DNA from 3 places in the Rhodococcus olei genome. Region 1 is predicted to be linked to each of the others. Evidence: riboswitches for the same ligand, from Rfam matches in the RefSeq annotation. Region 1 holds a riboswitch; each other region holds the start of a gene.

What was found. A riboswitch is a leader RNA that binds a small molecule or an ion and turns the genes downstream of it on or off. The one in region 1 is predicted to bind S-adenosylmethionine.
Region 2: it holds a riboswitch for S-adenosylmethionine, as region 1 does, so the genes downstream of both, ABD951_RS27505 (aminotransferase class V-fold PLP-dependent enzyme) here and ABD951_RS10770 (bifunctional o-acetylhomoserine/o-acetylserine sulfhydrylase) in region 1, are expected to answer to the same signal.
Region 3: it holds a riboswitch for S-adenosylmethionine, as region 1 does, so the genes downstream of both, ABD951_RS23755 (hypothetical protein) here and ABD951_RS10770 (bifunctional o-acetylhomoserine/o-acetylserine sulfhydrylase) in region 1, are expected to answer to the same signal.

The regions. Positions count from the first base shown of each region.
Region 1 is NZ_BAABFB010000030.1:262,304-269,835, reverse strand. Features, by position in the region: gene ABD951_RS10775 (nSTAND1 domain-containing NTPase) at 1-4,063, opposite strand, end outside; SAM riboswitch class IV at 4,283-4,396, shown strand; gene ABD951_RS10770 (bifunctional o-acetylhomoserine/o-acetylserine sulfhydrylase) at 4,531-5,835, shown strand; gene metX (homoserine O-acetyltransferase MetX) at 5,832-6,992, shown strand; partial or broken gene ABD951_RS10760 (homoserine O-acetyltransferase MetX) at 7,426-7,532, shown strand, end outside.
Region 2 is NZ_BAABFB010000075.1:602,924-610,455, forward strand. Features, by position in the region: gene ABD951_RS27490 (hypothetical protein) at 1-699, shown strand, start outside; gene ABD951_RS27495 (YbaK/EbsC family protein) at 775-1,248, shown strand; gene ABD951_RS27500 (hypothetical protein) at 1,297-1,899, opposite strand; gene ABD951_RS28765 (putative leader peptide) at 1,949-2,041, opposite strand; gene ABD951_RS27505 (aminotransferase class V-fold PLP-dependent enzyme) at 2,052-3,326, opposite strand; SAM riboswitch class IV at 3,377-3,493, opposite strand; gene ABD951_RS27510 (acyl-CoA thioesterase) at 3,793-4,653, opposite strand; gene ABD951_RS27515 (L,D-transpeptidase) at 5,094-6,329, shown strand; gene ABD951_RS27520 (SDR family oxidoreductase) at 6,394-7,047, shown strand; gene ABD951_RS27525 (YybH family protein) at 7,072-7,422, opposite strand; gene ABD951_RS27530 (LysR family transcriptional regulator) at 7,532-7,532, shown strand, end outside.
Region 3 is NZ_BAABFB010000070.1:61,713-69,244, reverse strand. Features, by position in the region: gene ABD951_RS23780 (LysR substrate-binding domain-containing protein) at 1-126, shown strand, start outside; gene ABD951_RS23775 (isoprenyl transferase) at 182-949, shown strand; gene ABD951_RS23770 (flavin-containing monooxygenase) at 1,053-2,387, shown strand; gene coaA (type I pantothenate kinase) at 2,359-3,291, opposite strand; gene ABD951_RS23760 (DUF885 domain-containing protein) at 3,383-4,612, shown strand; SAM riboswitch class IV at 4,642-4,751, shown strand; gene ABD951_RS23755 (hypothetical protein) at 4,791-5,153, shown strand; gene ABD951_RS23750 (nuclear transport factor 2 family protein) at 5,139-5,597, opposite strand; gene glyA (serine hydroxymethyltransferase) at 5,794-7,107, shown strand; gene phoH2 (RNA 5'-3' helicase PhoH2) at 7,427-7,532, shown strand, end outside.

The DNA.
Region 1 (7,532 bases):
CACTCCCCGAGACGATGCTCCGGCCGTCGGGGGCGAACGCGACACCCGTGACAGCACCGTGGTGGCCGGTGAGCGGCGGGCCGACCGTATCCCCCGATTCCGCATCCCAGATCCGCAGGTTGTTGTCACTTCCCCCCGACGCGATCCGGGTTCCGTCCGCGCTGTACGCGACGCCGTTCACGTACCCGTCGTGCCCGACCATCGCGGCGCCGACCGGGTCCCCGGTCTCCGCGTCCCACCGGCGCACCGTCCTGTCGAGACTCCCACTCGCGATCCGCCTCCCGTCCGGGCTGTAGACGACACTTCTCACCCAGCCGGTGTGCCCCTCGAACGGCGGAAGGGCGAGTTGCCCAGTGTCGACGTTCCACACGCGCACCTTCCAATCCGTGCTACCCGTGACGACTCGACTTCCGTCCGGACTGAATGCGGCACTCAGCACCATCTGGTCGTGTTCGAGCGTCGGACCGACCGGCTGACCACTGTCGGCATCCCGGAAGCGAACCGAGCCGTCATCGCCTGCCGAGGCGATGCGGCGACCGTCCCGGCTGATCGCGACCTGGTTCACCACTTCCCGGTCGATCAGTGGTGGACCGATCGGCGCAGCGGTGGCCGGGTCCCATCGACGAATCACGTTGCCGCCGCCGGACACCAGAAGACGGCCGTCCGCGCTGAACGCAACGCTGGTCACCGGGCCGCCGGGCACGGCGGGCGTGGCGGCGATCGGCACACCGGTTTCCCGGTCCCACAGCCGCACCACCCCGTCGAGGCCGCCGGTCGCGATCCGGCGACCGTCGGGGCTGACGGCAACTGCGAGCACCCACGAGTCCTCACCGGCCGGTGAGGCGATGGAGCGAACAGATTTCGTGGACCACACGCGGATCGTCCGATCCCAACTGCCCGACACGACATTGCCATCGGGCGTGAAGGCGACACTCGACAGGAACCACTCGTGACCGGTGTACGGGTCGCCGATCGGCCGCCCGGTGCCCGCGTCCCACAGTCGCACCGTCTTGTCGTCGCCGCCCGACGCGATCCGCGATCCGTCGCGGCTGAAGGCGACGGCCTCGATTGCCTGGGTGTGCCCCGTCAGCGGTTCGCCGATCGGTGCGCCCGACTCGGCGTTCCAGCGGCGAATCGTCTTGTCCGAGCTGCCCGAGACGATCGTGCGCCCGTCCGGACTGAACGCGACGCTCGAAACCCAGAAGGTGTGCCCCTCCAGCGGCCCTCCCACCTGCCGGTGCGTGTCCGCGTCCCAGATCCGCACCGTCTGGTCACTGCTGCCCGACACGATTCTGCGGCCGTCCGGACTGACGGCGACACAGTTGACCTGATCGCTGTGCCCGATCAGGGGCTCACCGATCTGCATCCGCGAGTCGGCATCCCAGATTCGGATGGTCTTGTCCCCGCTTCCCGACACGACGCGCCGCCCGTCCGGGCTGAACGCCACGCTGGAGACCAACTTCTCGTGACCCCGAAGCGGCTCCCCGATCGGTTGCCGCGTGTCGGCATCCCAGATTCGGATGGTCTTGTCCCAGCTACCCGAGACGATCCGGCGACCGTCGGGACTGAAGGCGACGCCTGCCACCGTGTCCGCGTGGCCCTTCATCGGGTCACCGATCGGCTGACCGGTCTGCGCGTCCCACAGTTGCACGCTGTTGTTCCAGCTGGCGGAGGCGATGCGGCGGCCGTCCGGGCTGACCGCAACTCCCATCACCTGGTCTGGGGTGTCGATGATCCTGACCAGGTCGCGTTCGGCGAGGGCCGCCTGCATGAGTCCGTACTTCGTGTTGTCACCGGGGTCGACCGCATTGGCCGTGAGGACACGCTGAATGGCTGTCGCGTCGTTGGTGCCCGGGTTCAGACCGTCGAATTCGACACCGGCGTTCGCCATCATCGCCAGTGCGGCCTGCTCGCGGGCGCGGGTGTCGGCCTCCCCCTCCGCGATCTTCGCCCGCACCCATCCGGCAGCGGCGACCACCGCGACCACCGTCGTGACGGCCAGCACGGCCCGCAGCGCCCGGGTCCTCTTGTGTAGCGCGACGGCGTGCGCCTGCGCCTTCTCCCTGGCCTCCGTCTCGGCGGCCGCGAGGGCCTCGGCGGCCTGCTGCCGGTCGCGGGCGGCCTCCAATTCCGCTTCCCTGCGCCGTTTCTCGTCCGCCAGCCGGGCGTCCTCGCGCTGCCTCGACGCGAGGAGGAACTCGCGGGTCGAGCTCAGTCGGTCCCGGAAACCCGGTTTGGCGGCAAGGGTCTCGGCGCCACCGAGCCGATCCCCACCGAGCAGCCAGGACTCACCCCGGTCGCTCTTCGCCCAGGCGGCCGCGGTCCGCTCCAGATCGTCGGCCGCCCTGAGGTCGGTCGCTTCGGCGCGGAGCCACCCGGCCAGTTCGGTCCATTGCCGCAGCAGCGACTCGAGGGCCACCTCGACCACGACCTCGCCGTTGCGTTCGCCCTTGACCAGCAGTCGTCGGCCCACGAACGCGTCGATCAGCGCGCGACCGTCCGCGGGCAGGTCCGACCAGCGGGCGACGCGCCGCAGGGGCTGGTCGTTGTCCGGACTGACGGTCGCCAGCCACGGAATGAACGCCGCCTTCAGCCGCTCCAGCTGCCACCCACGCTCGGCGGGGTCGTCGGAGAGCAGCGCGTCGATCTCGGTCTGCACGACCTGGCGCATCCCGCCCATCGCCTCGTACTCCGCCACGGTGAGGTCGCCGTCTCCCCCGTAGTCGCGGTACAGCCGCGACAGGGTCAGCGCCAGCAGTGGCAGGGTGTCCGCGCCGCGCGTGGACTCGTCGAGCAGTCGGTCGATCAACTCCGGTTCGATGGTGAGCGGCCGGCCCGCCTCGGTCGCCCGCACCGCGGGCCCGGCGACGACCTCCTTGAACTGGGTCGGGGGCATGGGTTTGAGGTCGTCGAAGACGACGGACCCGACCGCCGCCAGTTCGGGAGCCGTCTGCAACGGCTCGTAGCGGTCCGATCGAATGGCGAACACCGAGACGATCGGCAGCGCCGACCCGCTGTCGCCGTCCAGCAGGCGCGCGAGCAGGGCGAGGAACTGCGTCGCCTCGGGCCCTGCTTCCGCCCCGAACAACTCCTCGGCCTGATCGACGGGCAGCACGAGCGTCGGCGGCGGCATCCCGACCGGAACGTCCACCACCCGGCCGAGCGCCGCGTCCTGTGCCTCGCGCAGCCACACCGCGAGCCGCTCGGTGTCGTCGGGGCAGGCCGCCTTGATCTCCCCCAACGTCGGCCGGGTCAGGCCGAGCCGGGCGCGCACCGCGTGGACCGCATCCGCGAATCCGCCGTCACCGGTCAGCGGTCGCCGGCCCGGCCGCACCACGTCGAGCGGCAGGAAGTGCCGGTCGTCCCGAGCGAGTCGGGGCAGCAGACCGGCGCGCAGGAACGAGGACTTCCCCGCCCCGGACGGTCCGAGGATCACGAAGAGTTTCTCGGCGCCCGGGGCACACATGCCGCGGAGCGCTCCGAGACTCCGGACGAGTTGCGCGTCCCGACCGAAATACACGGCCGCGTCGCCCGCGTCGAGCGGCTCCCACCCGCGATAGGGCGCCCGGTCCGGATCGCCCGGCGGCGGCCACGGGAAGCCCTCCGCGCCGACCCCGGACCGCCGCAGCCCGTCGTAGAGCCGCTCCAGCCCCTCGGTGAGGAACACCACCGGAGCCTCGTCCCCGGAGACCACGATCTCGGTGGTCGGCCCGTCACCGAACAGATCGCAGCGCTGCCACTCCGCGGTGATCTCGCGGCCGACACTCGGCTCCAGACGCGCCGGGAAGATCGGCTTGTTCAGGTTCTCGGCGGTGCGGTACTCCGCCTGGCATTCGCGGGAGCCGTCCCAGTTCCGGGACAGCAGGCAGATCACCGCCTCGCAGCGCGCGTTGGCCCGCTGGAGGGCCTCCTTCCAGCGAACGCCGACCGGGATTCCGGTGTGGCGGTCGAGGTCCAGGAAGATCTCGTCCGCGAGGCCGGGATCCCGCTCGGTCAACCACAGTCCGAGCGCGATCGCCTGGCGGTTGTCCCGGCTGGAGTGACTGAGGAATATGCGCGACATTGGGATCATCACCACTCGACGCCTCGTTGAAGGCCCGCTCTGCGTCCACAGTGCTGTCCCGACGTCGCCGCGTCACGAGTAGTCGACTACCCGGAAATCCGTGCCGGCCCGTCGACGCGGCGAGCTCCCGGTCCGGTCGAGGCACCGATCGCCGAGATTCTGCCCGCGTGAGCCAACCCGCTGCGGACGATGTGACCGGTACCGCTAAGATCGCGGGCAGGTCATGAGTGCCAGCGCCAAGCCCCGGCTCGCTGGTCGGCAACCCTCCATCCGCGGTGGGGTGCCCCGGGTGATGACCTGGTTCTCCGGGAAATCGGAGGACAAGCGCGGGTCCGCTGGGACGGACCCACCGACCGGGCCACGACCCAACGGAGGTTTCACCATGTGTTGTTGTCGCAGATAGGCCTCAGCCGTCCAGGGCGCCGTCGCGCCCGCATCTCCCACATCCTCTGGAGTAGAGACAACCCATGAGCGAGAGCATCGCCGACCCGTCGGCCAACTGGAGCTTCGAGACCAAGCAGATCCATGCCGGACAGACCTCGGACGCCACCACCAAGGCCCGGGCCCTGCCGATCTACCAGACCACCTCGTACACGTTCGACAACACCGACCACGCGGCCGCGCTGTTCGGGCTGGCCGAACCGGGCAACATCTACACCCGGATCATGAACCCGACGCAGGACGCGGTCGAGCAGCGGATCGCCGCGCTCGAGGGCGGCGTCGCGGCGCTGCTGCTCTCCTCGGGCCAGGCCGCGTCGACGTTCGCGCTGCTCAACGTCGCCGGCTCCGGAGACCACGTGGTGTCCAGCCCGAGCCTGTACGGCGGCACGTACAACCTCTTCCACTACACGCTCGCCAAGCTCGGCGTCGAGGTCACCTTCGTCGAGGATCCCGACGATCTCGAGCAGTGGCGCGCCGCGATCCGCCCCAACACCGTCGCGTTCTACGGCGAGTCGATCGCGAACCCGCGCAACGACGTCCTCGACATCCCGGGCATCTCCGCGGTCGGCCACGCGGCAGGCATCCCGCTGATCGTCGACAACACCGTCGCCACCCCGTACCTGCTGCGGCCGCTCGAGCACGGCGCCGACATCGTGGTGCACTCGGCGACGAAGTACCTCGGCGGCCACGGCACCGCGATCGCCGGCGTCATCGTCGACGGCGGCACCTTCGACTGGTCGCAGGGCCGGCACCCCGGTTTCACCACCCCGGACCCCAGCTACCACGGTGCGGTGTTCGCGGACCTGGGCGCACCGGCGTACGCGCTCAAGGCCCGGGTGCAGCTGCTGCGCGACCTCGGGTCGGCGGTGTCCCCGTTCAACGCGTTCCTGATCAGCCAGGGCATCGAGACGCTGAGCCTGCGGATCGAGCGGCACGTGCAGAACGCGCAGCGGGTCGCGGAGTTCCTCGAGGGCCGCGACGAGGTCGTCTCGGTCGCGTACGCGGGGCTGCCCAGCTCGCCCTGGTACGAGCGGGCGCAGAAGCTGGCCCCGAACGGGGCCGGCGCGATCGTCGCGTTCGAACTCGCGGGCGGCGCCGAAGCGGGCAAGAAGTTCGTCGACGGCCTCACCCTGCACAGCCATGTCGCTAACATCGGCGACGTGCGCTCGCTCGTGATCCACCCGGCCTCGACCACCCACGCGCAGCTCTCCGCCGAGGAGCAGCTGGCGTCCGGTGTCACTCCCGGCCTGGTTCGCCTGGCCGTCGGCATCGAGGGAATCGACGACATCCTCGCCGACCTCGAGACCGGATTCGCGGCGGCGAAGTCTTGACAGTCGGTTCCGTCTCCGGCGCCCGTCCGGCCGGTCCCCTCGCGGGGTTCCCGTCGCCGGACGGGCGGCTGGCGCACGTCTCGGTCGGCACCCTGACCCTCGAGAGCGGCGCGGTGCTGCCCGACGTCACCCTCGCGGTGCAGGTGTGGGGCGAGCCGAACGCGGCCCGGGACAACGTGGTGCTGGTCGAACACGCGCTGACCGGCGACTCCCACGTGACCGGGCCCGCCGACGCCGACCACCCCTCACCCGGGTGGTGGGACGGCATGGTCGGTCCCGGCGCGCCGATCGACACCGACGAGTGGTGCGTTCTCGCCGCCAACGTGCTCGGCGGCTGCCGCGGCACCACCGGCCCGGCCTCACCCGCGCCGGACGGTGCGCCCTGGGGGTCGCGCTTCCCGTACATCTCGATCCGGGACCAGGTGGCCGCCGAGGTCGCGCTCGCGGATCGTCTCGGCATCGATCGGTTCGCTGCCGTGGTCGGCGGTTCGATGGGCGGGATGCGTGCCCTCGAGTGGATCGTCGGCCACCCGGACCGGATCACCTCCGCACTGGTCCTGGCCGTCGGGGCGCGTGCCACGGCGGACCAGATCGGCACGCAGACCACCCAGATGGCGGCCATCACCACCGACCCGGACTGGCAGGGCGGCGACTACCACGACACCGGGCGGGCCCCGGAGGCAGGTCTGGGCATCGCCCGGCGGATCGCGCACCTGACCTACCGCACGGAGGGCGAGCTCGACTCCCGGTTCGGCAACGCGCCGCAGGACGGCGAGGACCCGCGGGACGGCGGCCGGTACGCGGTGCAGAGCTACCTCGAACACCAGGCGGCGAAGCTGGTCGCCCGCTTCGACCCCGGCACCTACGTCCTGCTGACCGAGGCCATGAACCGGCACGACGTGGGTCGCGGCCGCGGCGGCATCGAGGCGGCGCTGGCGTCGTGCACCGTCCCGACGATCGTCGGTGGCGTCGACTCGGACCGGCTCTACCCGCTGTGGCAGCAGCGGGAGATCGCCACCCACCTCGCCGGCTGCGAGGGCCTGCGGGTGGCGAACTCGAAGGACGGCCACGACGGGTTCCTCACCGAAGCCGCCTGGGTGACCGAGCTCCTCGGGGAGACGATGGCAATGGCCCGCGACGGGCGCCTCTCGTCCTGACGGTCTCCGCTCGCCGGTAACCGCAGTTTCGCCAATGCGTCCATCGCGACGGCGCCCGCTCGCTGGCATCGGCGCCGTGCGCCCGCCTGCGATGGACCCCATGTCGACGCCCCCTGCACCGCTGACCGGTGGGCCACAGCTGGTCGGGCTGCCCTCCGCCACGTCGCCCGGACGGCACGGCGGCGCGGCGGCGGTCTCGCACCCGGCGGACATCGGGCCGATCGGCGCCTTCCCACCGGCCGACGGGACCCTGACCCGGGTCGACATCGGAACACTGCGCCTCGAATGCGGCGGCGACCTCCCGGACGTCACGCTGGCGGTCCAGTGCGGGGGCGAGCCGAGCGCGGCCCGGGACAACATCGTGCTGATCGAGCACGCGTTGACCGGGGATTCCCACGTTGTCGGCCCCGCCGACGCGGAGCATCCCAACCCCGCCGGAACCTACGTGGTTCTCACCGACTCCATCAATAGGCACGACGTGGGACGTGGTCGCGGCGGCGTGGCCGCCGGGCATTGGCGTCCACGCCGGTTCCGGTGATC
Region 2 (7,532 bases), on a different contig from region 1:
GGCCCCGACACGTTGATCACCGCGAGCGCGGCGGGCAGTTCCGCGGCGACCGCACTCGAGGGCACCTTCACGGCGGCCGGTGCGACCACCGGGCGCACGTTCGTGGTTCGCGACGAGAAACCGGTCGGCATGCACGACAACCGCGGCCTGTCCGGGTTCTACCTGTCGATCGGCTGGGTGGTCGGTGGGTACCTGCTGGCCGCCGCGATCGGCTTGGTGATCGGGGCGCCGCGCACGCTGCGCGAGGCCGGGGTGCACACCGCGCTGATGGCCGGTTACGCGGCCGCGTCGGGGTTCCTCGGCGCGCTGATCGCCACGCAGCTGCTCGGCACCTTCACCGGACACCTGCTGCCGTTGTCGCTGCTCGGCGCCGGTGTGGTCTTCGGGACCGGCATGTTCACGATGGGGTTGCGGGCGGCGCTCGGCATCCTCGCCGTCCCGCTCGCGATCCTGCTCTTCGTGGTGCTCGGAAATCCCAGTGCCGGTGGGGCGTTCGGGTCCAACGTGCTGCCCACGTTCTACGCGGCGATCGGCCGGTGGATCACCCCCGGCGCGGGCACCGAGGGCGTGCGCAGCATCGTCTACTTCCACGGCACGGGCGCCGGACAGCCGATCGGCACGCTGCTGCTCTACGCCGCGGTCGGCCTCGCGCTCGTGTTCGGCTGCACCGCCCGCCACCGCGCGCGCCGCGCCGGGTGAGCGGCGCGGCCGGCGGCGCCGAGTGATCGTGGCCGTATGCCGAGCGAACGACGCCGCCCGGTCATATGGTGAGTCATGGCGAGGACACTGCATCCGAACGCGGCGCACGTCGCGAGGACGCTGATCGCGCGGGGCCACCACGGGGTGGTGGTCACGCAGGACCAGCCCACCCACACGGCCGCCGAGGCGGCCGCGGCACTCGGCGTCGAGGTCGGCGCGATCACGAAGTCGCTGGTGTTCCTGCTCGACGACGAACCGGTGCTGCTGTTGGTGTCGGGCGCCCACGAGGTCGACACCGAGCGCACCGGCAAACGCCTCGACGGCACGTTGACGCGGGCGCCCGCGGACGTGGTGCGGGAGGTCACGGGCCAGCCCCTCGGCGGGGTCGCGCCGGTCGGACATCCGACGAACCTGTCGACGTTCGTCGACACCGCGCTGGAGGCGTACCCCGAGCTGTGGGCGGCGGCGGGCCACCCGAACACGGTGTTCCGGACGACGTTCCGCGAGCTGGTGCGGATCACGGCCGGTCTCGAGATCGACGTCGAGTGACCCGGCCGGGCGACGGGGCACCCACCGGAGGTGCCCCGCCCCCGGATGTCAGGAGGCGAGCAGTGCGACCGACAGCCCGAACCGTCCGAGGACCTCGCCGAGCACCGCGGACGGCCGGGTCACGCCGGCGTCGTGCAGCACGGGGAGCACGTCGTCGACGACCCGGTCGAGCACCTTCGGCAGGACCAGCGGCAACAGGGTGGCCCCGTCCGCGACCCCGGCCGCGCGGATGTCGGCGAGCAACCCGGCCAGCCCCGCCGCGGTTCCCGTGTACGAGATCGACTCCGGGACACGGGGTTCGGCAAGGCCGGTATCGAGCCGCGCCAGCTCGAGCCGGGCCGCGCGGTGATCGTCGGCGAGCAGCACCTCGACGTCGAGCAGAACGGAGATCGTGTCGGGGTCGCGCCCGTCCCGCGCGGCGCGGGCGCGGGCGGCATCACGCGCGCGCCGCGCCTGACCGAGATCGGTGGCGCGGGTCCGGACCACCGAGCCCGGGGCGTCGAGGTCGAGCGCGGGGCCGGTGAGCTGGACCCAGTAGTCGCTGAGCCCGGGCGGGACGCGGAAATCGGTGTGCGACGCGGCGGCCGGGTGGTGGCCGGCGCCGGAGAGTTCGACGGCCACGTGCAGCGGCCGGGTGCTGATCTGGGACATGACTGTACCTCGGATGTGGTGCGGGTGAACGGGTCTGGTGTGACGTAGGTCAGACCGGACACGCACACGACGCGGTGCGGCAGAGGTCGACGTGCCGACGGGACCAGTGCCCGCCTGCCGCCGCTGCCGTCGCCGAAGTCATGGCATCGATGCTAGCGCGGGTCGCCCGCCGCACGCCCGCGAACGAACTCGGCGACCGCGGCGATCAGCCGGTCGACGTCGGCGCCGCTGCTGCCGAGGCCGAGGCTGGCCCGCACCGCACCCTCGACGTGCCCGAGCCGCGACAGCAGCGGGTGCGCGCAGAACCGGCCGTCACGGACGCCGATCCCGTACCCGTCCGACAGGAACGTCGCGACCTCGCGCGGTTCGGCTCCCGCGACCGTGAAGGTCACGATGCCGACGGAGTCCGGGGAGTCCGGCCAGATGCGCAGCACCTGGACGCCGTCGACGGCGCCGAGGCCCGCGGTGAGCCGGTCGCACAGTTCCCGCTCGTGCTGCTGCGCGGCGACCGCGTCGAACCCGGCGAGCGCCTCGCATGCGGCGGCGATCGCGACGGCACCGAGCACGTTCGGGGTGCCCGCCTCGTGCCGCTGCGGGGCGGCGGCCCACTGCACGGAGTCGATCTCGACGTTCTTGGTGGCGCCGCCGCCGGCGAGGTAGGGCTCGGCGGCGTCGAGCCAGTCGGCGCGACCGACGAGCGCACCCGCACCGAACGGGGCGTACAGCTTGTGACCGGAGAACGCGAGGTAGTCGACGCCGAGTTCGGCGATGTCGACGCGACGGTGCGGCAGCAGCTGGGCGGCGTCGACGAGGATCCGGGCGCCGCACTCGTGCGCGATCCGGGCCAGGCGGGCGATCGGCAGCACCTCGCCGGTGACGTTCGACGCCCCGGTGACGGCGAGCAGTGCGGCCGGACGCGTGCAGAGTTCCGCGACGATCCGCTGGATCGTCTCCTCGACGGTCCCGGCAGACTCGACGACCCGGGCGCCGTTTCGCTTCCACGACAACAGGTTCGCGTGATGCTCGATGTCCAGGACGACGGTCTCGCCGGGCACGCACGACGCGAGCAGGTTCAGCGCGTCGGTGGTGTTGCGGGTGAAGACCACGACGTCGTCGGCGCGGGCACCGACGAAGTCCGCGACCACGTCGCGGGCACCCTCGTACCGTTCGGTGCACACCTGGGAGGCGTAGCCGGCGCCGCGGTGCACGCTGGCGTAGAACGGCAGCAGCGACTGGACCCGCTCCGCGACCGCGGACAGGGCAGGCGCGCTGGCGGCGTAGTCGAAGTTCGCGTAGGTGACGGTCGTTCCGTCGCGCAGCGGCGCGCGCAGGTCGGAACCACACACTGGAGCGAAAGGACCTGTGCTGGAACAGCTCTCAGCGCGGACGTCGACGGAGGCGAGGGTGGTGTCGAGTACAGCGGTCATGGCGTCATCCCTTACGTCAAGGGACCCGTGCGTGAGGAGGTGGTGCATCGAGTCCGCGCTTGCCGTGCCCGGAGTTGGAATCACGGCCAGGTCGTCACCCGGGGCACCCCACCGCGGCGGAGGGTTGCCGGCCAGCAAGCCGGGGCTACACGCTGGCACTCATAACCTGCAGCGAGAATGGCAGACCGGTCGCCGCGATGTCAAACCCACCGGCTCCGCGAGTCCCCGAGCAGGGACCACCCCCTCCCCCGGGTCTCACCGAGACTCTCGCCGGAGCCGCGGCAACCTTGATCTGAATCCGCTGTGCAGCAACATTCTTCACAGATCCGCACCGCTCCGGGAAGATCGCGGCCGGGTCGGCTCCGACGGTCCGCGAACGCGACCGGCCGCTTCTCGAGGAAGGCCGTCACGCCCTCGTGCGCGTCGCTGCCCGCTCCCGGCGCGGCCGTCCCGCGCGACTCGGCGATCAGCCCGCGGCGGCGGGGTCCGGTGCCGCCCCGCGACGTTCGCGCAGCACAACTTCCTGGGTGGTCGTCGCGATCAGCTCGCCCTGCCGACTCCACATCTCGCCGGTGCTCAGTCCTCGCCCGTCACCGGACGCGCGGCTGCTCTGGGTGTAGAGCAGCCACTGGTCGGCACGGCACGGACGGTGGAACCAGATCGCGTGGTCGAGCGAGGTGGTGAACATCGTCGACGGGTCCCGCGCCGCCGCGGGTGAATGAGCGACGGCCGCGGTCCGCGCCAGGGCCATGTCCGACAGGAAGGTGAGGGCGCACGCGTGCGCGCCGGGATCGGCGCCCAGCTGCCCGGCGGCCCGGACCCAGAGGGAGCGCCGGGACTCGCCGGGCACGCCGGACCCGGAGCCGGTGTGAACGGGCCGGAACACGACGCCCCGGCCGACCGCGGAGCGCTCGCCGACGTTCGTCCAGGTCCGATCGGGTCCGGCACCGCGCTCGGCGAGCAGATCGGGCGGGGGCGTGTCCGGCATCGGTGCGTGCCGGGGCGGGCCGTACTCCGGCACCTTGAACGATGCCGTCATCGTGAAGACGGCGTCCGACTGCTGCCAGGCGGTGACCTCGCGCAGGTCGTAGGATTTTCCGTCCCGGAGCCGCCGCACGACGTACCGGACCTCGGCCTCCGGACGGCCCGGGCTCAGGAAGTAGCCGTGCAGCGAGTGCACCGCCCGGCCCTCCCGGACGGTGCGCTGGGCGGCGGCCAGCGCCTGCGCGGCCAGGTGACCACCGTAGGCCCGACCGGGCGAGCCCTCCGCGCACCGGCCCCGGAACTCGTCCGGGCCGACCGTGTCGATGTGCAGTAGTTCGTGCATGTCGTTCCTCACGTGTCGACCAGAGGGTTCGGGATGACCGCCCTGATCACCTCGCCCGGCACTGCCGCGGAACCCGCAGACGTGGCCTCGGACCGTCCGCGACCGCGACCGCCGCGGCGATCGCCACGGACGGCGGGCCATTCGAGCAGGAACTCGTCTGCCACGAAACCGCGTCCGGTCGGCGAAGTCCAATATCGAATGCCGAACAGGGTGATCGGAATTCGCGATCAATGGACCGGCACGCCGGCCCGCCCGGGTGCGATACGCGCGACGCGCGTATCGCACCCGGGCGCGGTCGTGCGCCCGCCCCACCGACCGTCCCGAGGCCGGATGCACCGGGCTGCGGGCCGGTGGCCGAAACATCTGGGCCGGGTGCGCCGATATCCTGGTGGTATCCGACGTGCGGGGCATCGTGTCCGCTCGTATTTCGAGGAGGCATGATGATTGCGCGCCTGCGGCGCTCCCTGGTCGTGAGCTGCGTCCTGGCGACGATGCTGGCGGTGGGAGGGTGCACGATCTCGTCGGGCGGTCGGACCGACGGCAGTGCGGGCCCCGTGTCGACCACCCGGACGTCCGCGGCGGCGATCGGCTTCACCCCGGCCGACACGACGGCGCCGGTGAACCCGCTGAGCCCGATCCGCGTCGACGTCACGCAGGGAACACTGACGTCGGTCACGCTGACCAATCCCGACGGCAAGGTCGTCACCGGCATCACCACGCCCGACCGGACGTCGTGGAAGCCCGGCGAGCCCCTCGGCTACGGCAAGACCTACCACCTGGTCGCGGAGGCGGTCGACGCGCAGGGTCTGACGACGACGAAGGACACCACCTTCACCACCCTCGCGCCGAACAACCAGACCCGGGTGTACCTGAACACCACCGGCGGGCAGTCGATCTCCGACGGCGGAACGTACGGCGTCGGGCTCGTCGTCGTGGCGCACTTCGACGAGGAGATCGGCGACCGCGCCGCCGCCGAGAAGGCGATGACGGTCACCACCACTCCCCCGGTGCAGGGGTCCTGGTACTGGCTCGACGACCAGAACGCGCACTGGCGGCCGCAGCAGTACTACGCGCCCGGCACGACGGTGTCGGTCGACGCGAAGATCTACGGCACCCAACTGGGCAAGGGCCTGTACGGCCAGCAGGACGAGAAGGTCTCGTTCCGGATCGGCGACTCGCACGTCTCGATCGCCGACGACAACACCAAGATGGTCACCGTCTACGAGAACGGCCGGGTGGTGCGGGAGATGCCCACGTCGATGGGCCGTGGAGGCACCGAGACGATCGGCAACACCACGCTCTCGTTCTGGACGCAGCCGGGCACCTACACGGTGATGGACAAGTCGAACCCGGTGATCATGGACTCCTCGACCTACGGTCTGCCGATCAACTCGCGGCTCGGCTACAAGGAGTCGATCAACTGGGCCACCCGGATCAGCACCGACGGCATCTACCTGCACGAGCTCGCGTCGACGGTGTGGGCGCAGGGCAACACGAACGTCTCCCACGGCTGCCTGAATCTGAGCCCGTCGAACGCCCAGTGGTTCTTCAACTTCGCGCAGCCCGGCGACGTCGTCGAGGTCCGCAACACCGGCGGCGCGCCGCTCGAGGTGTGGCAGAACGGCGACTGGGGCGTGCCGTGGAACACGTGGCTGGCGGGCAGCGCGCTGCGGTAGAGCGGTTCGGCATGCGGGTAGCGTGGCGGGCGATGTCGCGAACTCCTGCGGGAAGGGAACGCTCATGGCACGCGTGGTCGTCATCGGTGGGCACGGCAAGGTGGCCCTGCACCTGGAGCGGATCCTGAGCGGACGCGGCGACGACGTGACCGCACTGATCCGGACTCCCGACCATGCCGCGGACGTCGAGGCCGCCGGTGCGCACGCGGTCGTCGCGGACGTCGAGTCCCTGTCCGCCGACCGGATCGCCGACGTGCTGCGCGGGCACGACGCGGTCGTGTGGTCCGCCGGCGCCGGCGGCGGCAACCCGGCCCGCACCTACGCCGTGGACCGCGACGCCGCGATCCGCTCGATGGACGCCGCCGCGGCTGCCGGGGTGCGCCGGTACGTGATGGTCTCGTACCTCGGATCGCGACCCGATCACGGTGTCCCGAAGGACAATTCGTTCTTCGCGTACGCGGAGGCGAAGGCCGCGGCGGACGAGCACCTGCGCGGCACCGAGCTGGACTGGACGGTCCTCGGCCCCGGCACCCTGACCCTCGAATCCGGCACCGGCCACATCGAGGTGGCCCCGACGCCCGCGGAGACGTCGGTGACCCGCGAGGACGTCGCGCTGGTCGTCGCCACGACCCTGGCCGATCCCGGCACCGTCCGCCGGACCATCCCCTTCAACAACGGCGCGACCCCGATCTCCGAGGCGCTTCGCGCCGGTGTGTGAGTGCCACCCCCATCGGGGTGACACTCACACACGCGTGGCGGATGCGACGAACTCCGGCTGGTCGAGGACCCGCAGCCAGCTGCCGTCGGGCTGACGCCGGACCACCTGGGCGCGGGCGCCCGTCCCGTCGCGTGGCGGGGTGGACGTCAGGGCGAGATCGCCGCTGACCAGCGTCGGCAGGGGCGCCTCGGGCTCGAAGTGCGGCCGTGAGGCCAGCACCCTTTCCCACAGCGCGCGGATCGCGTCGCGGCCGACGGTGACGCTGCCGGGCGGGTACGCCATCACCGCGTCCTCCTCGTACAGCGCGGCCACCCCGGCGGCGTCGCCGGCGTTGGACCGCTCGACGAACAGTCGCGTGATGTCCTCGGGATGCATGGCCTTCTCGTACACGGTTCTCCTCCTCGGTTGCGGACGACATCAAGCGTGCGCGGGGGCCGACGAGAAGTCCAACAGCTGGTTCTGATCGAAACTAGAATCTTCAGTCA
Region 3 (7,532 bases), on a different contig from region 1:
GTCTGGCGACCGGGCACCCGCTGGCGGGGTCCGGCCGGGGACATCCTGGCCGTCGCGGCGCGAACGTCCCGGCACCCGCGATCGGATCGCACCGCTGCCCGTCGTCCGCTCGCGGACCCGGCGTAATGTGGGCTCCCGTGGTGCTCGGGAACTCGGCGGAGATGACGCGGGTGATGTCCAGGTGAAGGCCTCGAACCTGCTGTACAACATCTACGAGCGCCGCCTGGCCCGGCAGCTCGACGGGATGCAGCGACCCCGGCATGTCGCCGTCATGTGCGACGGCAACCGCCGCTGGGCGCGGGAGAACGGCTTCACCGACGTTGCACACGGTCACCGGATGGGTGCCCTGAAGATCGCGGAACTGCTGCGCTGGTGCGACGAGACCGGCATCGAGATGGCCACCATCTACCTGCTCTCGACCGAGAACCTGCGCCGGGACCCCGAGGAGCTCGACACGCTGATCGAGATCATCACCGACGTCGTCGAGGAGATCTCCGGTCCGGACCAGAACTGGTCCGTCAAGATCGTCGGCACTCTCGAACTGCTGCCCGAGGACTCGGCGCGTCGGCTGCGTGAGGCCGCCGACCGCACCGCGGGGCGCACCGGCACCCACGTCAACGTCGCCGTCGGCTACGGAGGTCGGCAGGAGATCACCGACGCGGTGCGCTCACTGCTCGGGCAGAAGCTCGCCGAGGGGCTCACCGGTCCGGAACTCGTCGACGCGATCACCATCGAGGGCATCGACGGCCACCTCTACACCTCGGGCCAGCCGGATCCGGACCTGGTGATCCGGACGTCCGGGGAGCAGCGGCTGTCGGGGTTCCTGCTGTGGCAGAGCGCCTACTCGGAGATCTGGTTCACCGAGGCCTACTGGCCGGAGTTCCGGCGCGTCGACTTCCTGCGTGCGTTGCGCGACTACGCGGCGCGGCACCGTCGCTTCGGGGCCTGAACGCGGACCCGTCCGAACCGAATTCCCGCGTTTCGCTTGACAGTGTGTCAGCGAGTGGGATTGTATGGCGCGCATCACATCGCCTCGGGGTCGGAGGGAACTCATGGCGTCAACACCCACCGTGTGCATCATCGGTGCCGGCTGCTCCGGCTTCACCACCGCCAAGCGGCTGCGTGACCACGGCATCGCGTACGACTGCTTCGAGGAGTCCGACGACGTCGGCGGCAACTGGTATTACAAGAACCCCACCGGCCGCTCCGCGTGCTACGAGAGCCTGCACATCGACACGTCGTCGACTCGCCTCCAGTTCGAGGACTTCCCGGTGCCCGCGGACTGGCCGCACTTCCCGCACCACACCCTGATGCACGGCTACTTCCGGGACTACGTCGACCATTTCGGGCTGCGCGAGACGATCACGTTCAACACCCGCGTCGACGCGGCCCGCCGCGCGGCCGACGGGACCTGGGACGTCACCCTCTCGAACGGCGAAACCCGCTCGTACGACGCACTCGTCGTCGCGAACGGCCACCACTGGGATCCCCGGATGCCGGAGTACCCCGGATCGTTCGACGGCACCGTCCTGCACAGCCACGACTACCGCAACCAGTACGAGCCGGTCGCCATGCGCGGCAAGAACGTCGTCGTCGTCGGCATGGGGAACTCCGCGCTCGACATCGCGTCCGAGCTCTCGCACCGTTCCGTCGCCCGGCACGTGTGGGTGTCCGCGCGCCGCGGTGTGTGGGTGCTCAGCAAGTACCGGGAGGGCAAGCCGGCCGACAAGATGATGATGCCGCCGTGGATGCCCCGCAAGCTCGGGCTGGCCATCGCCCGCAAGAAGATCCGGAAGTCGCTCGGGCGGATGGAGGACTACGGCCTGCCCGCCCCCGACCACGAGCCGCTCGGCGCGCACCCGTCGGTGAGCATCGACTTCCTGGCCAAGGCCGGTTCCGGCGACCTGACCTGCGTGCCGGCGATCGAATCGCTCGACGGCGATCACCTCCGCCTCGTCGACGGTCGCCGGATCCCCGCCGACGTCATCGTCTGCGCCACCGGGTACAAGATGAGCTTCCCGTTCTTCGACGATCCGCAGCTGCAACCCGATGCGCAGCACCGGTTCCCGCTGTTCAAGCGGATCGTCCGACCCGGGGACGACAACCTCTTCTTCATGGGACTGGCACAGGCGTCCCCGACGATCGTCAACCTCGCCGAACAGCAGAGCAAGCTCGTCGCCGGAATCCTCGCCGGCACATACGCATTGCCGGAACCCGACGAGATGCGGCGGATCATCGCCGCCGACGATGCGGCCAGCCTCGCGCAGTACTACCAGACGCCGCGGCACACCATCCAGGTGGACTTCGCGCGGTACGTTCGCGACCTGAACCGGGAGATGGAGGCGGGCCGCAAGCGGGTCACAGCTTCCGCAGTCGCAGCCGGTTGATGGAGTGATCGGCGTCCTTGCGCAGCACCAGCGTCGCGCGGGGCCGCGTCGGCAGGATGTTCTCCACCAGGTTCGGCCGGTTGATCGAGTTCCAGATGTCCTCGGCCGCGATCGTCGCGTGCTCGTCGGACAGGTTCGCGTAGTGGTGGAAGTGCGCGGCCGGATCTGCGAACGCCGTCTTGCGCAGCGTCAGGAACCGCTTGATGTACCAGCGTTCGATGTCCTCGATCCGGGCGTCCACGTAGATCGAGAAGTCGAACAGGTCCGACACCATCAACCGGGGACCGGTCTGCAGGACGTTCAGGCCCTCGATGATCAGGATGTCGGGCTGGCGGATCAGGTGGTACTGGCCCGGCACGATGTCGTACGAGCGGTGTGAATACACGGGCGCCGCAACCTCTTCCGCGCCCGACTTGACCTCGGTCACGAAGCGGAGCAGCTTGCGGCGGTCGTAGCTCTCGGGGAAGCCCTTGCGATGCATGATGCCGCGCCGGGTCAGTTCCGCCGTCGGGTACAGGAACCCGTCGGTGGTCACCAGGTCGACCCGGGGGTGATGGTCCCATCGGGCCAGCAGCGCCTGCAGGACGCGGGCCGTCGTGGACTTGCCCACCGCGACCGACCCGGCCACACCGATCACGAACGGCACCTGGCGGTCCGGGTGCTTGTCGCCGAGGAACGTCGCCGTCGCGGCGAACAACCGCTGCCGGGCGGCGACCTGCAGGTGGATCAGACGTGAGAGCGGCAGGTACACCTCCGCGACCTCGTCCAGGTCGATCTGCTCACCGAGGCCGCGCATGCCCTGCAGCTCTTCCTCGGTCAGCACGAGCGGTGTCGACTTGCGCAGTGTCCGCCACTGCTTCCGGTCGAATTCGACGTATGGGCTGGTCTCGCTCACCCTCGCCATGCGCGCGTCCCGGACTCGATCTGCATAGGGGAATTGTGCGCGCCCCCACGCCCGGGCGCTGCGGCGGGTCCGGGCACTAGTGTTCACCGGTATGGACGCTGCCACCTTCGTACGCGAGTATCTGCTGCTCGGGCTCGGTTTCGATCGCGTCGAGGAGGGATTCGTCGACGCGTTCACCGGCGACCCGGACCTGCGTCGTCAGGTGGCGGACGCCCCGGCGCCGCAGCCCCGGGACCTGGCTCGCCGGGCCGCCCGGCTGCGGGCCGAACTGCCGAACGTCGACCTGCCTGCCGCGCGAGCCGAATTCCTGGGCGTGCACCTGCGGGCGTTGGAGTGTTCGGCGCGCAAATTCGCCGGCGAGGAGATCGGATTCGTCGACGAGGTCCACGCGTACTTCGACGTCCGCATCGAACCCGGCAGCGTCGACGACTACCGGGACGCGCACCGCGCCATGGACGAGGTGCTCGCCGGCGACGGAAGCCGCCCGCTGGCCGAGCGGCTGCAGGCGCACCGGGCGGCCGACGAGATCCCGCCGGAGCGGCTCGCGGAGTGCGTCGAGGCGTTCTCGTCGGCCCTGCGCGACCTGGTGCGGGCCCGCTACCCGCTGCCCGAGACCGAGCGCGTCGAATACGAGGTCGTCGGCGACAAGCCGTGGTCGGGCTTCAACTACTACCTCGGCGACTACCGGTCGAAGGTCGCGATCAACTCGGACCTCAAGCAGCACATGGCGAATCTGCCACATCTGATCGCGCACGAGGCGTACCCGGGACACCACACCGAGCACTGCCGCAAGGAAGCCGGCCTGGTCGACGCCGGCCAGATCGAGCACACCCTCTTCCTGGTCAACACCCCGCAGTGCCTGATGGCGGAGGGGCTCGCGGACCTTGCGCTGGGTGCGATCGTCGGGCACGGGAGCGGAGCCGGCGGAGCGACCCGAGGGCAGGGCTGGGGGAAGTGGGCGCAGGAGATCTACGCCGACCTCGGGCTGCGGTTCGACGGCGAGCGGGCGGAGGCGCTGTCGAACGCGTCCGCGAAGCTGCTCGGGGTGCGGCAGGACGCGGCACTGCTGCTGCACGACCGGGGGCGCTCGCACGACGAGGTCGCGGAATTCCTGCAGACCTGGACGCTCGCCTCCCCGGAGCGGGCGCGGCAGTCGCTGCGGTTCCTGTCGTCGTCGCTGTGGCGGGCGTACACCTCGACCTACGTGGAGGGCTACCGGCTGCTCGGATCCTGGCTCGACCGCGCCGGCGACGCGGACGAGCGCTCGGAGCTGTTCCGGCGGCTGCTCGACGAACCGCTGATCCCGTCCGCATTGCGCTGACCCGGGTTTCGTCGACTACACTGGGGCCGCTTCACGAGTGCCGTCGCCAAGCCCCGACTGGACGGCCGCCAACCCCACGCTCGCGGGTGGCTCGGGTGACGAAGCGGCTGGCCCCAACCGGTGTCGGCACGAGCGCCCCCGGGGTTCCCGGGCGGCCCGAGGAACTCGGGAGATTCACATGGCCCACCCGTCCCACGACATTCCGGCTGCCGACGACCGGTGCACCCGCTACGGGCCGGGACACCAGGTGCACTTCGTCCACGCCCGCCGGAGCGGGGAGGACGACGACTCCGTCGACGTCCTCGCCGTGGTGCAGTCCGACGGCCTGATCCGACTGGAGTGGCCCGACGAGGTGGTGGTGCGCTGGCACCACGACACGCGCCGGTTGGCGGCGGCGCTGCGGCGCACCGGGGGTTTCGCCCGGTGGCGGCCGCGGTGGCACGCGCTCGCGGTGCCGTCCGGGCCCGGCCGCAGTCACCTGTTCAACCTCGCCGACCCTGCCGATGCCGCCGCCTGCGGCGTGGGGTCAGTCGCGCGGTGACCAGCCCGCCGGGCCGGGTCCGAGTGCGGCGAAGGAGCCGACATGTCCGCGGTTGTGTTTGACGCGCCGGGCCAGCCGCCAGGCGTCGCCGTGGCGCACCCAGGTGTCGTGGTAGTCGCCGAGGGTCCGGAACGTGAGGTCGGCGCGGTCGCCACTCCCGACGTGCAGGTCGCTGACGTAGGCGCGGCTGGTGGCGGTGTCCCCGTCGACGTCCACGAGGACGTTGCCGAGCAGGTGCTGCGTCGGGCCGCACTCGTCGAGGAACGCCCGGATCGTCGTGACCAACTCGGCGCGGTCCCGCAGCTCCCCGGTGCCGAGGTCCGCGGTCGCGTCCGCGAGGACGAGGTCGTCGAGGGCGGCCCAGTCGCGGTCGTCCATCGCGCGCGCGATCCGCGTCAGCGCGCGGGTGATCTCGCGTTCGGCGAGCAGGTCGTCGAGTGTCATCGCTGGCTCCCTGGGGTCGGTGTGGAAGGGGTGGGTGGGAACAGCGAACCCGAGCGCGGCGGCCGGGTGGTACCGCGATCCCGCCGATCGGGACGCGGATGCGGGCCGCGTACGCGGATCCGCCGGTGGGGTGCGGGTGACCTGGCCTTAGAATGAGGGCTGCCCCTGCCCGGCCTTCCGCTTGGAGATCCCTCTGATGACCGCTGTGCCCCGCACCGACGTGAACAACGCTTCGCTCGCCGAACTCGACCCCGAGGTCGCCGCGGCGATGAACGGCGAGCTGGCCCGTCAGCGCGACACCCTGGAGATGATCGCCTCCGAGAACTTCGTGCCGCGGGCCGTCCTCCAGGCCCAGGGCAGCGTGCTGACCAACAAGTACGCCGAGGGCTACCCGGGCCGCCGCTACTACGGCGGGTGCGAGCACGTCGACGTCGTCGAGAACCTCGCCCGCGAGCGGGCCAAGGCGGTCTTCGGCGCCGAGTTCGCGAACGTGCAGCCGCACGCCGGTGCGCAGGCCAACGCCGCGGTGCTGATGGCACTGATGAGCCCGGGCGAGAAGCTGCTCGGCATGGACCTCGCGCACGGCGGGCACCTCACGCACGGCATGAAGCTGAACTTCTCCGGCAAGCTGTACCAGGTCGCGTCGTACGGCGTCCGCGAGGACACCCACGTCGTCGACATGGACAAGGTCCGCGAGATCGCGCTCGCCGAGCGCCCCCAGGTCCTGATCGCCGGCTGGTCCGCGTACCCGCGGCACCTCGACTTCGCCGCGTTCCGGTCGATCGCCGACGAGATCGACGCGAAGCTGTGGGTCGACATGGCGCACTTCGCCGGCCTGGTCGCCGCCGGACTGCACCCCTCGCCGGTGCCGCACGCCGACGTCGTCTCCACCACCGTCCACAAGACCCTCGGCGGCCCCCGCTCCGGCATGATCCTGGCCAAGCAGGAGTGGGCGAAGAAGCTCAACTCCGCGGTGTTCCCGGGACAGCAGGGCGGACCGCTGATGCACGCGATCGCCGCGAAGGCCGTCGCGATGAAGATCGCAGGCACCGAGGAGTTCAAGAACCGGCAGGAGCGCACCCTCGCCGGCGCGAAGATCCTCGCCGATCGCCTGTCCGGCTCCGACGTCGCGGGCAACGGCATCTCCGTGCTCACCGGCGGCACCGACGTGCACCTGGTGCTCGTGGACCTGCGCAACTCCGAGCTCGACGGGCAGCAGGGCGAGGACCTGCTGCACGAGATCGGCATCACGGTCAACCGCAACGCCGTCCCGTTCGACCCGCGCCCGCCGATGAACCCGTCCGGCCTGCGCATCGGCACCCCCGCCCTGGCCACCCGCGGGTTCGGTGACGCCGAGTTCGCGGAGGTCTCCGACATCATCGCCACCGCACTGGCCCAGGGGCACGGTGCCGACGTCCCGGCCCTGCGCGCCCGGGTGTCCAAGCTGGCCCTCGACTTCCCGCTCTACGACGGTCTCGAGGACTGGGGTCTGCTCTCCAAGAACATCTAGTTCCGACGCCCGAACGGCCCGCACCCCTTGGGGTTGCGGGCCGTTCGTCGTCGACACGGAGGTCACGGAGCCGTCGCGCCGGACGGGGTGGGGTTTACGCAACGTTCACCGTGTCGATCGCGCGGAGTGTCGGACCCGAGTCGTAGCGTCAAGGCAACGGGTGACAGGGGAGTCGCCCGTCCGGGAGGTTCGAATCGTGACTGACGAGCTCAGAGCGAAGGGACCGGCGCCCGGTCCCTGCGGGGCAGCGGCCTCGCGCGGACCGAACGGCCCAGCGAACCACCGCTCGCGTGGGTGCCACGCGGGTGTAGGAGCCACCGTGAACGCAAACCGCTCCGTCCGCACCTACGTCCTCGACACCTCCGTCCTGCTCTCGGACCCGTGGGCCGTCACCCGGTTCGCCGAGCACGACGTGGTACTGCCGC